Regions from separate parts of the Kitasatospora sp. NPDC085879 genome, predicted to be linked through region 2. Evidence: riboswitches for the same ligand, from Rfam matches in the RefSeq annotation. Region 2 holds a riboswitch; each other region holds the start of a gene.

Evidence for each region. Region 2 has a riboswitch for cobalamin ahead of AB0P35_RS16415 (CbtB-domain containing protein). Riboswitches for the same ligand answer to the same signal wherever they lie in the genome.
Region 1: linked by a shared signal. The riboswitch ahead of AB0P35_RS10885 (HoxN/HupN/NixA family nickel/cobalt transporter) and the one ahead of AB0P35_RS16415 (CbtB-domain containing protein) in region 2 are both predicted to bind cobalamin.
Region 3: linked by a shared signal. The riboswitch ahead of cobN (cobaltochelatase subunit CobN) and the one ahead of AB0P35_RS16415 (CbtB-domain containing protein) in region 2 are both predicted to bind cobalamin.

What each region holds. Positions count from the first base shown of each region.
Region 1 is NZ_JBFBJZ010000010.1:139,822-144,089, forward strand. It holds gene AB0P35_RS10875 (helix-turn-helix domain-containing protein) at 1-385, opposite strand, end outside; gene AB0P35_RS10880 (DMT family transporter) at 487-1,344, shown strand; gene AB0P35_RS10885 (HoxN/HupN/NixA family nickel/cobalt transporter) at 1,385-2,500, opposite strand; cobalamin riboswitch at 2,530-2,736, opposite strand; gene AB0P35_RS10890 (metalloregulator ArsR/SmtB family transcription factor) at 2,819-3,181, shown strand; gene AB0P35_RS10895 (phosphatidylinositol-specific phospholipase C domain-containing protein) at 3,348-4,268, shown strand, end outside.
Region 2 is NZ_JBFBJZ010000018.1:87,121-91,388, reverse strand. It holds gene nth (endonuclease III) at 1-330, opposite strand, end outside; gene AB0P35_RS16425 (DUF1963 domain-containing protein) at 476-1,126, opposite strand; gene AB0P35_RS16420 (histidine phosphatase family protein) at 1,192-1,725, opposite strand; cobalamin riboswitch at 1,865-2,026, shown strand; gene AB0P35_RS16415 (CbtB-domain containing protein) at 2,059-2,280, shown strand; gene AB0P35_RS16410 (CbtA family protein) at 2,294-3,055, shown strand; gene AB0P35_RS16405 (acetylxylan esterase) at 3,152-4,117, opposite strand; gene AB0P35_RS16400 (glycoside hydrolase family 3 N-terminal domain-containing protein) at 4,242-4,268, opposite strand, start outside.
Region 3 is NZ_JBFBJZ010000009.1:47,700-51,967, forward strand. It holds gene AB0P35_RS09540 (precorrin-2 C(20)-methyltransferase) at 1-116, opposite strand, end outside; gene AB0P35_RS09545 (precorrin-8X methylmutase) at 113-739, opposite strand; gene AB0P35_RS09550 (cobalamin biosynthesis protein CobG) at 736-1,953, opposite strand; cobalamin riboswitch at 2,038-2,186, shown strand; gene cobN (cobaltochelatase subunit CobN) at 2,417-4,268, shown strand, end outside.

The sequences.
Region 1 (4,268 bases), on a different contig from region 2:
GGTGCGGGTCGGAGCCGTGCCCCTCGCCCGGCAGGATCAGCCACTCCCAGAGCTCCAGCGGGCCGGGCGCCTCGATGCCGTTGAGCAGCACCCCGGTGCCGCCCTTGGCGCCGGCCCACAGCTGCACCGCCTCGGCGTCCGACACGATCCGCACGGTGGAGGTCTCGTCGTAGTCGAGCAGCCGGGCGATCGAGACGCCGAGGGCGTCGGCGAGCCGGACGACCGTGCCGACGCTGGGGTTGGTCCGCCCCTGCTCGATCTGCACGATCATGCCGCGGCTCACCCCTGAGCGGGCGGCGAGCGCATCGAGGGTGTGGCCGCGGTCGGCGCGCAGCCGCTTGAGGTTGCGGGCCAGGGCCTGGGTGATCAGGTCGGGGTCGGGCATGTCAGTGTCAGTCCAATGAATTGATTCGTCCGGTTCACTCTGTTGACCTAAGCTGCTGGGGCACGACGAGTCCACTCGACCGTACTCCGGAGTCCATTGTGTTGTCCCAGATCCTCGCTCTCACCGCCAGCCTGCTCTGGGGCATGGCCGACTACGGCGGCGGCGCTCTGACCCGCCGGCTGCCCGCGCTGACCGTCGTGGTGGCCTCGCAGGCCGCCGCGGCGCTGCTGCTCGTCCCGGCCGTGCTCGTGACCGGCGGCCCGGGCGTGTCCGGCGCCGGCCTCTGGTACGCGGTGGCGGCGGGCGTGATCGGGCCGTTCGCGATCCTGGCCTTCTACCGGGCGCTGTCGCTCGGGCCGATGGGCGTGGTCTCGCCGCTCGCGACCGTCGGTGTCGCGGTGCCGGTGGGCGTCGGCCTGCTGCTCGGGGAGCGCCCGGGGCCGGCGCAGGCCGCCGGGATCGCGGTCGCCGTGCTCGGGGTCGCCCTCGCGGGCGGGCCGCGGCGCGGCGGCGGCGCGGTGACGGCTCGGGTCCTGGTGCTCACCCTGGGGGCGGCCGTCGGCATGGGCACCGTGATGGCGCTGATCGCCCAGGCCTCCGCCGGCGGAGGGCTGCTGTCCGTGCTGTGCGTGCAGCGGCTGTGCAACGTGGCGGTGGGCGGCGCCGTCCTGCTGGCCGCGCGGCGCGGTCGCCCGTCGGCCGGGGCCGGCGGGGCGGGCGGCGTGCTGCGCGGCCTGCCCGCACTGACCGCGGTCGGGGTGGCCGACGTCGCCGCCAACGCGGCCTTCGCCGCGGCCTCGCACCGCGGCTCGGTGGCCGTGGCCGCCGTGCTGGCCTCGCTCTACCCGGTGGTCACCGCGGTGATGGCCCGCGGGCTGCTCAAGGAGCGGCTGCGGCGCGTCCAGGTGCTCGGCGCGGGCCTCGCGGTGGCCGGCACGCTGCTGCTGGCGGCGGGCTGACGCCCCGTCCGCCGCCCGGCGCTGCGGGCGGCCCGCCATGTCAGGCCGCCCGCTCGGGCGCCCAGCGCTTCTCCACCCCGGCGATCCGCCAGTAGCCGATCGCCGCCGCCCAGACCACCACGAAGAGACCGACGATGACGAAGCCCACGTTGTCCAGGCTGAGTCCGGCGATCCAGCCGGTCACCGGGTCGGCGAGGCCGAGCTTGTCGTGCAGCACGGCGACCAGCTCGATGGTGCCGATGACGAAGGCCACCGCGATCGACAGGCCGGTGATGGCGAGGTTGTAGAAGACCTTGCGGACGGGGTTGGAGAACGCCCACTGGTAGGCGAAGTTCATGAACGTGCCGTCCAGGGTGTCGAACAGGCTCATGCCGGCGGCGAACAGCAGCGGCAGGCAGACGATCGCGTACCAGGGCAGGCCGGCCGCGGCGCCCGAGCCGGCCATCACCATCAGCGTCACCTCAGTGGCGGTGTCGAAGCCCAGTCCGAGGACCATGCCGACCGGGAACATCTGGCCCGGCCGGGAGATCGAGCGGGTGGCGCGGCGCAGGACGCGGTTCATCAGTCCGCGCGAGTCGAGCTGCCGTTCCAGCTCCGCCTCGTCGTAGGAGCCGGCCCGCATCGCCCGGAAGACCCGCAGGATGCCGAGCAGCGCTGCCAGGTTGAGCGCGGCGATGAGGTAGAGGAAGGCGCCGGAGGCGGTGGTGCCGATGGCGCCCAGCACCTGGTGGGCGGTCGACCCGTCGTCCATCAGCACCCCGGCGAGCTGGGCGCCGCCCGCGACCAGGGCGGCCATCAGCACCACCATCGAGGAGTGCCCGAGGGCGAACCAGAAGCCCACCGAGACCGGGCGCCGGCCGTCCGCCATCAGCTTGCGGGTGGTGTTGTCGATCACCGCGATGTGGTCGGCGTCGAAGGCGTGCCGCATGCCCAGGGTGTAGGCGGTGATGCCGAGTCCGGCGCCGAACACCTGGGTGCCGACCTCGTACCGCTCCGGGACGACCAGCAGGAACAGGGTGCCGAAGGCCGCCACGTGCATCGCCAGGATGACGGCCAGCAGGCCGGCCGTGCGAAGGGTGTCCTCCCGCCGCCAGCGGAAGGCGGGCAGGCCGGGGGCGGTCGGCGGCGCGGCCGTACCGGTGGCGGGCAGGGTCATGCGGTTCACGCTCCAGCACCTCGTGGAATGACGTCGTGAGGTGCCGTGGCCGGTCTCCTGGCTCACGGGGAGGTTCCTGTGGTGCCCGTACCCGGCCTTCCCGGGCGCGCTCCGGCGCCCAGTGACCCGCGAGGGGTACGGATTGACTCCCCGTTCACAGTGGCGAGGGCCGCTCCGGACTCGGACCCGCAGGTCCTGCACCGGTCTTCCCGAGCACCACGGCTGTTCCACCGTAGAGGTGACGGAGCGACAGCTGCAAGCCTGCAGACCTGCGCAGGTGTCGCAGATCACGGCCGGACGGCCTGCGAGAATGCCGCCATGCACCTCGTCCCTGCCGACCGCGTCGGCCAGCGCAGCATCGACGGCCACCGGGTCTGCGAGGCGATCGCCGGGATCGGCGACACCGGGCAGGTCCGGGCCTGGGCCGAGCGGTTCGGCCTGCTCGCCGACCCGGGGCGGCTCTCCCTGCTGCTCGCGCTGCACACCACCGGGCCGCTCGCCGTCACCGATCTGGCGCTGGCGACCGGGATGCGCGATCCGGCGGTCTCCCAGGCGCTGCGGCTGCTGCGCGCGGCGGGTGTGGTCGAGGGCGAGCGGGACGGGCGGGTGGTCCGCTACCGGCTGACCGACCCGGCGGTCGCGGAGGTCCTGGAGCACGGCGTGCTGGGGCGGGCCGAATGAGCCCGCGCACGGAATGAGCTCTTCCTGACGATTTGTCAGCTCGACGGGGGGTCAGCTTCAGCCAAGTTTTCTTGTCATGTCACCTCGAAGCCGTTCCGGTGGCCCATGCTTCCGGAGGCGGTCCGTCCGGCCCGCCGTTCCCAGGCTCCTGACGAGGAGACACCCCTTGAAGCTTCGCCGTACGTTCGCCGTGGGGCTGCTGGCCGCGGCCGCCACCCTGCTCCCCGCGCACCAGTCCGGCGCCGCCACCGGCGGCGGGCTGCCGTTCGGTTCGGCCACCGCCGTCGGGATCCACAACACCTACGACCCGGCCGCCTTCCCCTTCCTCGCGCAGAGCCTGGACACCGGCACCGGCATGATCGAGCTGGACGTCTGGACGGACACCATCACCAAGGAGTGGAAGGTCAGCCACTCCAACCCGCTGGGCAACGCGAACAACTGCACCGCCGCCACCACCCCCGCCCAGCTGTACAGCGGTGGCGCCAACAAGAACCTCGAGTACTGCCTCGACGACCTGCGGATCTGGCTCGCCGCCCACCCGTCGAGCGGCCCGCTGATGGTCAAGCTGGAGCTCAAGGGCGGCTTCGCCGCCAACCGCGGCATGGGCCCGGCCCAGCTCGACAGCCTGATAGCCGCCCACCTCGGCAGCGCCGTCTTCCGCCCCGCCGACCTGCTCGCCAAGCCCGGCGGCGGCAGCTACCCGAACCTCGACGAGGCCGCGAAGGCCGGCAACTGGCCGAGCCGCGACGCGCTCGCCGGCCGCGTGCTGGTGGACGTCATCCCCGGCACCGTGGAGGAGGGCAACCCCTTCGACACCCTGCACACCGACGTCGAGTACAGCCGCTACCTGCGCGACCTCGCCGCCGCCGGCAAGGCCGGCCAGGCACAGGTCTTCCCGGTGGTGCACGGCGCCGTCTCCGGCGACCCGCGCAACGCCTACGGCGAGACGAGCATCCGGCCCTGGTTCGTGGTGTTCGACGGTGACGCCGCGGCCTACGTCGGCGGCATCGACACCGCCTGGTACGACGCCCGCCACTACCTGCTGGTGATGACGGACGCCCACAACGTGGCACCCGCCATCAGCTCC
Region 2 (4,268 bases):
CTTGTTCCGGAAGAAGCCGGTCGGCCGGATGATCTCCTCCAGCTCCTCCGGCACCGCCACCGCCATGTCCTCCGGTGTCGGGTACTTGGCGAAGAGCGCCGGCGTGGTCTGGTTCACCCGAAGGTCGGTGGTCTGCGCCGACAGCACGGTGGCCACCAGCAGTTGGAACGGGTTGTCGAAGTCCAGCTCCGGGTGGGCGTAGGGGTAGACCTCCGCCAGTGCCCGGTTGATCCTCCGCGCCTGCCGCACCGTCGCCAGGTGCGTCTTCGGGAACGCTGCCTTCTTGAGCCCCGGCCCGCCCCGGGCCGCCGCGCCGCCACTCTTCGCCATGCTCATCAGACTACGGCTCACGCCGACGCGGGTCGCCCGGCTCGGCGAACTGCGGCGGTGGAAGTGCGGCGATGGAAGTGCGGGGGTGGCGGTGCGGCACGGGTCAGTGGTGCGCGGGTCGGTGGTGCGGTGGCGGCGCTCGTCGTCAGCACTGCCAGAGGAAGGCCGCGTGATCGCAGGGCTCGCAGGCGAAGGCGTACGCGCTGCCGCCGCCCCCGAAGTTCATCGCGGTGACGGGGTCGGGGCCCTCCTCGAGTTGGGCGGCGAAGGGCATCGGGCGGGCGCAGCCGGGGCATTCCGGCGTCTCGTCGTACTGCAGCCAGCCGGGTTCGCCGCCGAGTTGCCCGAGCGGTCGCCCGGGGGTGGGCCGGAGGCGGGCGCGGGCGTAGCCGGTACCGGGCGCCGGCTGGTGGGAGACGGCGCGGACGGCGCCGAGCAGTCGGGGGTCGTCGTCCTCGTCGGCGTGCTCGTCGAGGTCCGGCAGCGGCAGTGGCCGGGCGCCCTCGGCGGGCAGCAGGAGGGCCCGGTTGCCGCCTGCGCGCGGGCTCCATTCCTGGCAGCCGCCGGGGTTGTTCCGGCACATGAACAGGGCGAGCAGGCCCCGCCCGTCCGAGGCGCCGGTGCCGGCGTGCCGGCCGAGGTCGTCCAGCAGGATCTGGGCGAGGAACTGCATCGGGCCTTCGCAGGTCGCGCAGTGCGGCCAGGCCGTCCCGGCGGGCGCGAGGGGTGTCCCGCCGGTGCGGGTGAGCAGGGCGTCCGGTGCCACCGGGCCGGCGTCGGTCATCAGGATCGTCACGGCACGGCACCTTAGGGCCGGGCACCGACGCCGGGGACCGCCGGGCCGGACGGGTCGGCGGGATGTCAGAGCGGTCGGCCGCAGCCGAGGTTCCAACGGCCGGAGCGGCCGGAGAGGTGGGTGGCGGTGAGCGGGCGGACGTCGAGCCGCCAGAAGGCGGCGGGCGGGGCGCCGAGGGCGTGCACGGCGGCGGCGCGGACGGTGTCAGGTTCGACGACGGCGGTCACCGCCGGCGTGTCCTCGGGGAGGGCGGTCAGCCAGTCGGCGACCCGGTCCAGCAGGGCCCGGAGGGGTTCGCCGCCGTGCGGGGCGGCGGTGGAGTCGGCGAGCCAGCGGGCGAGTGCCTCGGGTTCGGCGGCGGCGACCTCGTCGAGGGTGCGGCCCCGCCAGCGGCCGGCGTCGCAGCCGGCCAGCGCGGGTTCGTCGACGGGCGCCGGCAGGCCGAGGGCCTCGGCGGTCTGCCGGCACCGGGGGGACGGGGAGACCAGGACGCGTCCGGCCGGCCGGAGGGTGCCGGCGGCGGCCTCGGCGGCGCGCAGGCCGTGGGCGTCGAGCGGGCCGCCGTCGTCGAAGCGGGCCTGCCGTGCGGCCTCGCTCATGGCCGCTGAGATCAATGTCACGCGCACTGCGGGTCCTCCCCCAACTCCATTGCCGGGCACGCGAGTCACCGCCGGCGGTCGGTCCTGTCGGGGCGTCCCCGGGCACCGGGGTGGTGAATGCGCCGTCCGCACGCCCTTGGCGGGCCCTGCGGCTGACGGTACCTTCTTGGCGATGTACGACGGCACGACGGAAGCCCGGTGAGACTCCGGCACGGTCGCGCCACTGTGTGCCGACGGTTCGCTCCTCGACGGGGCGGGCCGACGGTGAGTCAGACCCACTGCCGTCGTGTGTGCACCATCTAGCGGGACGCGAGTTCCCGAGGAGGTTCTGCCATGGCCCAGTCCGCCGCACCCGCGGTCGTCTCCCCCGTCGGCCAGTCCGCGCCGCTCTCCGTCAAGGCGATCCTGCCGTGGGCGGTGTTCTTCGGCATCCTGATGATGACCCTCATCTACTTCGTCGGCGCCGAACAGGGCGCCGTCTCCCTGATCTCCGGCGAGAACGTGCACGAGTGGGTGCACGACGGTCGTCACCTGCTCGGCTTCCCCTGCCACTGATGGGACGGGAACCGTGAACAACTCCACACCTGTCAGATCCCTGCTCGTCCGCGGCATGCTGGGCGGGCTGGGCGCAGCCGTGCCCGCCCTGCTGGTCGCCTACCTGCTCGGCGAGCCGCGGGTCGACGCCGCGATCGCCTTCGAGGAGTCCCAGCCCCACTCGCACGAGGGGGGCGTGGAACTGGTCAGCCGGTCGATGCAGTCCACGGCCGGTCTGGCGACCGGCATCCTGGTGTACGGCATCGCGCTGGGCGGCATCATCGCCCTGGCGTACTGCTTCGCGCTGGGACGGATCGGCCGGTTCGGTCCGCGGGCGACGGCGATGCTGGTCTCCGGCACCGGCCTGGTCGCGCTGTACGTCGTCCCCTTCCTCAAGTACCCGGCCAACCCGCCGGCGGTGGGCAATCCGGACACCATCGGGCAGCGCACCACGCTGTACTTCCTGATGATGCTGCTGGGGCTGCTGCTGACGCTGGCGGCGCTGGTCCTGGGGCGGCGGCTGGCGCCGCGGCTGGGCAACTGGAACGCCACGGTGGTGGCGGCCGCCGCCTTCGCGGTGGCGGTGGGGCTGGCGTACGCCTTCCTGCCGTCCTTCAACGAGGTGCCGGCGGACTTCTCGGCGACGCTGCTGTGGCAGTTCCGCCTGGCGACGCTGGCCGTGCAGGCCACCCTGTGGCTGGGCTTCGGCCTGCTCTTCGGCCACCTGGCGGAGCGTCTGCTGAACCCGAGGCCCGCTGCGGCGGCCGCGCCCGGCGCGGTGGCTTCGGCGGCCTGACGAGCAACCAAGGGGCGCGGGGAGCTGCGCGGTCCGGTAGTGGGTGACCGTACGGACTGCGCAGTTCCCCGCGCCCCTGTTCGCTCTGCCCGGGCCTTACGCGCCGAGGTGACGGCGGAGGAAGCGGAGGGCGGCCGCGTGGTCGTCCGGGCCGCCGGCCTCGTGGCCGTTGTAGCGCCAGACGTCGATCTCCTTCGGTCCGGCGTAGGCGTTGTGGGCGGCGAACACGGTGGACGGCGGGACGACCTGGTCCATGAGCGCGGCGGAGAAGCGGGCCGGGGCGGTGGCGCGGGCGGCGAAGTGGACGCCGTCCATGTAGGAGAGCGTGCGGTGCACCTGCTCGTCCCGGCCGCGGTGAGTCGCCAGGTAGTCGGCGATCTCGCGGAACGGGTGGGCGTCGGTGACGACCACGGCCCGCGGGAAGTCGCAGAGGAAGGGCACGTGGGCGACGACCGCGGCGAGGTCGGGGACGAGTCCGGCCGCGGCGAGGGCGGTGCCGCCGCCCTGGCTGTCGCCCATGACGGCGACGCGGTCCGGGTCGACCGCGGGCAGGGTGCGGACGGCGTCCACGGCGCGGACTGCGTCGGTGAACAGCCGCCGGTAGTAGTAGCCGTGCGGGTCCTCGATGCCGCGGGTCATCACTCCGGGGACCTGCGGCCCGGCGGGCCCTGAGTCGGGGGTGTCGCCGCGGCTCCAGACCGAGCCCTGGCCGCGGGTGTCCATCTGCAGGTGGGCGAAGCCGGCGGAGGCCCAGACGAGGTTCTCCAGGACGTGGCCCCGGCCGCCGCCGTAGCCGACGTACTGGACGACGGCGGGCAGCGGGCCGTCCGCGCCGCGGGGCAGCCGCAGCCAGGCCCGGACGGGTTCGCCCGCGTAGCCGGGGAAGGTCACGTCGAAGGTGTCGACGGTGGTGAGGCCGGTCGGCACGGGGACGGCGGTGGTCCCGGCGCCCGCGGCCCGGGCCTCGTCGAGAGTCCTGCGCCAGAAGGCGTCGAAGTCGGCGGGCTCGGTCTGGGTGCTGCGGTACGAGCGGAGTGCGTCCTCGGGCAGGTCGGTGTACAACGTCGACTCCTTCGGCCTGTGGTGCGTTCGGTCGTGGTCCACCTGCCCCGGCCTCGGCCGCCGCACTCCGGGGAAGCGGGTCCCGGGGTGCATGGGGCCGGGGCAGGTGGGGTCCGGGGGGCGGCTACCGCACGTCGAAGACGGGGTGCAG
Region 3 (4,268 bases), on a different contig from region 2:
TGGTAGGCCACCACGTCGGCCTTGCCGATGAGTTCGGCGGCACGGACGGTGATCAGCGAGGGGTCGCCGGGGCCGAGGCCGACGCCGTACAGCCGGCCGGTCTGCTGCTCGGTCACTCTTCTTCACTCGCAATCGCGTTGATGGCGGCGGCGGCGATCGCGCTGCCGCCGCGCCGGCCGCGCACCACCAGGTGCTCCAGGCCGGACGGGTGCTCGGCCAGGGCCTGCTTGGACTCGGCGGCGCCGATGAAGCCGACCGGCACGCCGATCACCGCGGCCGGGCGGGGCGCGCCCGCCTCGATCATCTCCAGCAGCCGGAACAGCGAGGTCGGCGCGTTGCCGACGGCGACCACGGCGCCCTCCAGCCGGGGCAGCCACAGCTCCATGGCGGCGGCGCTGCGGGTGTTGCCCATCTTCTTGGCGAGGTCGGGCACCGAGGGGTCGGTGAGGGTGCAGACCACCTCGTTGTCGGCGGGCAGCCGCTTTCGGGTGACGCCGCTGGCGACCATGTTGACGTCGCAGAGGATCGGCGCGCCGGCGTGCAGCGCCTTGCGGGCCGAGGCGACCACGCCGGGCGAGTACACCAGGTCCTCGACCAGGTCGGTCATGCCGCAGGCGTGGATCATCCGCACCGTGACCTGGGCGACGTCGGCGGGCAGGGCGGCCAGGTCGGCCTCGGCCCGGATGGTGGCAAAGGACTGCCGGTAGATGGCGGCGCCGTCCTTCTCGTACTCGATCACGTGATCCTCCGGGCCTCGGCGACCGCCTCGGCCATCTCTTCCGTCGTCACTTCCACCGGCGTCACATCCGCCGACGGTGCCGGTGTCCCGACCGGCGTCACCCGGTAGCCCTGCCCGGTGGCGAGCACGTCCACCCATCGCCCGGCGGGGTGGCCGCAGCGCCGTTCGCAGCCCGACCAGTGCACCGGCAGGCCCGCGGCCGGGGCCGCCTCCAGTGCCCGGGTGGCGTCCGCCCGGACGTCGGCCCGGGAGGATCCGCAGCCGGGCAGGCCGGTGCAGGCGGTGGCACGTTCCCAGGCGGCACCCGGCGCGGTCCGGAATCCCGCCGCCGCCAGGTCGGCGAGCCGGTCGGCGGGCGCCCCGGGCAGCACGACCCCGCGCCAGGGGGTGAGCCGCAGCTCCCCCGCGGCCGCATCGACCAGCACCCGCCACCGGGCGGAACCGGCCGTGCCGAAGCGCAGCCCGACCGACAGGCCGCCGGGCAGCGCGCCGAGCGCGGGCGGCGCACCGGCGAACTCCGGGAGCCCGACCGGGCCGGGCGGCAGCAGGTCGGACACCTCCCGCAGGTGCCAGGCGCTGCGGCCGGCGGCGCGCACCGCGTCCAGGAAGTCCCGGGCGGCGGCGAGCGCGGCGGTCACGGCCTCCGCGGCCGGGACGGGCCGCGCGGTGGCCGCCCGGCCGAGGCGCAGCAGGGCGGTGCCGTCCGGCGCTGCGATCAATGTCACATCGGCGTTCAGCGCGGCCACGTCGCCGCGGCCGTCATCGAGGGCGAAGAGGAACTTGCCGGAGAGGCCGACCGCCCACGGGCTCGCGCAGAGCCTCGCGTCCAGCTCCCGTGCCCAGGCCTGCACATCGGCGTGGCCCGCGCCGGGGCCGGGCGAGGCGACGATGTTGCGGACCCGCTCGTGGGTGTCGGAGGGCAGCAGGCCGGAGGCCCGCAGCCGCCCGGCGAGCTCGGCGCCGCAGTCCGAAGCGAGGCCCCGCAGTTGGACGTTGCCGCGCGAGGTGATCTCCAGGTCGCCGTCACCCAGCGCCTCCGCGGCCTCGGCCAGCGCCAGTGCCTGACGCCCGGTCAGCATCCCGCCGGGCAGGCGGACCCGGGCCAGCGCGCCGTCGGCGGCGGTGTGCAGGCGAAGGGCCCCCGGGCAGGCGTCCGACCGGTCCCGGTCGGGCACGGCGGAGCCCGCCCCGGTGGGGTCGGGTGTGGGTGGCATGGCGGCGAGCATACAGATTGTCCGACCGACCGCCCCGTCGCCTGGATCACAGTCCGCATGCTGTCCCGCGGCAGGGCGGCACCCCGTACGATGCTGCCGGACGGTCCGCGCGGATCGTCCGACGCCAGCGACGGCAAGCGGAGGAAACCGGTGCAAATCCGGTGCGGTCCCGCCACTGTAACCACGGCTCAGCCGTGGAGCCAGGAACTCCCGCCGTCCTCCACCAGCCCGGGGCGCGGACCCCGAGGAAGGCCCGACCTGTGCGCTGCCGCATGCCCGGCTCCGCCGTCCCGCCCGGACGCGCCGAGCCGCCGCCCGCCGTCGCCGTGACTCCGGCGAACCCGGCGGCCGGCCGCACCTCGTGCCCCGCACCCCGCTCCGCCCCGCCCACCGGGCTGCCGTCCGGCGCCCCGGTGCGCCGCCGCACGCCCCGGAACACCGACCAGGCCGGGAGGCCCTCCGCATGATCCTGCTGCTGTCGACCTCCGACACCGACCTGCTGAGCGCCCGCGCCTCGCAGGGCCCCGTCCGCTACCGCCTCGGCAACCCGGCCCGGCTCACCGCCGAGGACCTGCCCGCCCTCGTCGAGGGCACCGACCTGGTCGTCGTCCGCCTGCTGGGCGGCCGCCGCGCCTGGGAGGACGGCCTGGACGCGCTGCTCGCCGGCCCCCGCCCGGTCGTCGTGCTGACGGGCGAGCAGGCCCCGGACGCCCAGCTGATGGAGCTCTCCACCGTCCCGGCCGGCATCGCCGCCGAGGCCCACGCCTACCTGGCGCACGGCGGCCCGGCCAACCTCGCCGAGCTCGGCGCGTTCCTCTCCGACACCGTGCTGCTCACCGGCCACGGCTTCGCGCCGCCCGCCTCGGCCCCCGCCTGGGGCCCGCTGGAGCGTCAGGCCCGCACCTCGGACGGCCCGCTGGTCGCCGTGCTGTACTACCGGGCCCACCACATGAGCGGGAACACCGCCTTCGTCGAGGCGCTGTGCGGCGCGATCGAGGACCAGGGCGGCCGCGCCCTGCCGCTGTACTGCTCCTCACTGCGCGGCGCCGAGCCCGAGCTGCTCGCCGAACTGGGCACGGCGGACGCGATCGTCACCACCGTGCTCGCCGCGGGCGGCACCCGCCCGGCCGACGCCCAGGCCGGCGGCGACGAGGAGGCCTGGGACGCGGGCGCCCTCGCCGCCCTCGACCGGCCGATCCTGCAGGCGCTCTGCCTGACCTGGTCGCGCGCCCAGTGGGAGGCGAGCGACGACGGCCTCTCCCCGCTGGACACCGCCACCCAGGTCGCCGTCCCCGAGTTCGACGGCCGGCTGATCACCGTGCCGTTCTCCTTCAAGGAGCTCGACGAGGACGGCCTCACCGTCTACCGCGCCGACGCCGAGCGCGCGGCCCGGGTCGCCGGCATCGCCGTCCGGCACGCCCGGCTGCGCCACACCCCGGCCGCGGAGCGCCGTCTCGCCCTCGTCCTCTCCGCCTACCCGACGAAGCACGCCCGGGTCGGCAACGCGGTCGGCCTGGACACCCCGGCCAGCGCGATGCGCCTGCTGCACCGCCTCCGCGCGGAGGGCATGGACCTGGGCACCGATCTGCCCGGCCTGGACACGGCCTCCACCTCCCACGAGTCACCCCGAGCCGAAGGGCCCGCCGGTGCCGAAAGGGAGGCGGGAGGGAGCGACGAAGGAGCGAGGGAGCAACGACCGTCGGTGCCGGGTCAGGAGGGCCCGGAGGCGAGCGGGCGAGCAATGAAGCACGAGGGTGACGAACTCATTCATGCTCTGATCGCGGCCGGCGGCTACGACCAGGACTGGCTGACGGAGGACCAGCTCGCCCGCAACCCGGTCCGTATCCCGGCCGCCGACTACCGGCGCTGGTACGCGACGCTGCCGCAGGGGCTGCGCGAGCAGGTCGAGGAGCACTGGGGCCCGGCCCCCGGCGAGCTCTACGTCGACCGCTCGCAGAACCCGGACGGCGACATCGTGCTCGCCGCGATCCGCTCCGGGAACCTGCTCGTCCTCATCCAGCCGCCGCGCGGCTTCGGCGAGAACCCGGTCGCGATCTACCACGACCCGGACCTGCCGCCGAGCCACCACTACCTGGCCGCCTACCGCTGGATCCAGGCCGCGCAGGAGGACGGCGGCTTCGGCGCCCACGCCGTGATCCACCTCGGCAAGCACGGCAACCTGGAGTGGCTGCCCGGCAAGACCGCCGCGCTCTCCGCCGAGTGCGGCCCGGACGCCGTCCTGGGCGACCTGCCGCTGATCTACCCCTTCCTGGTCAACGACCCGGGCGAGGGCACCCAGGCCAAGCGCCGCGCCC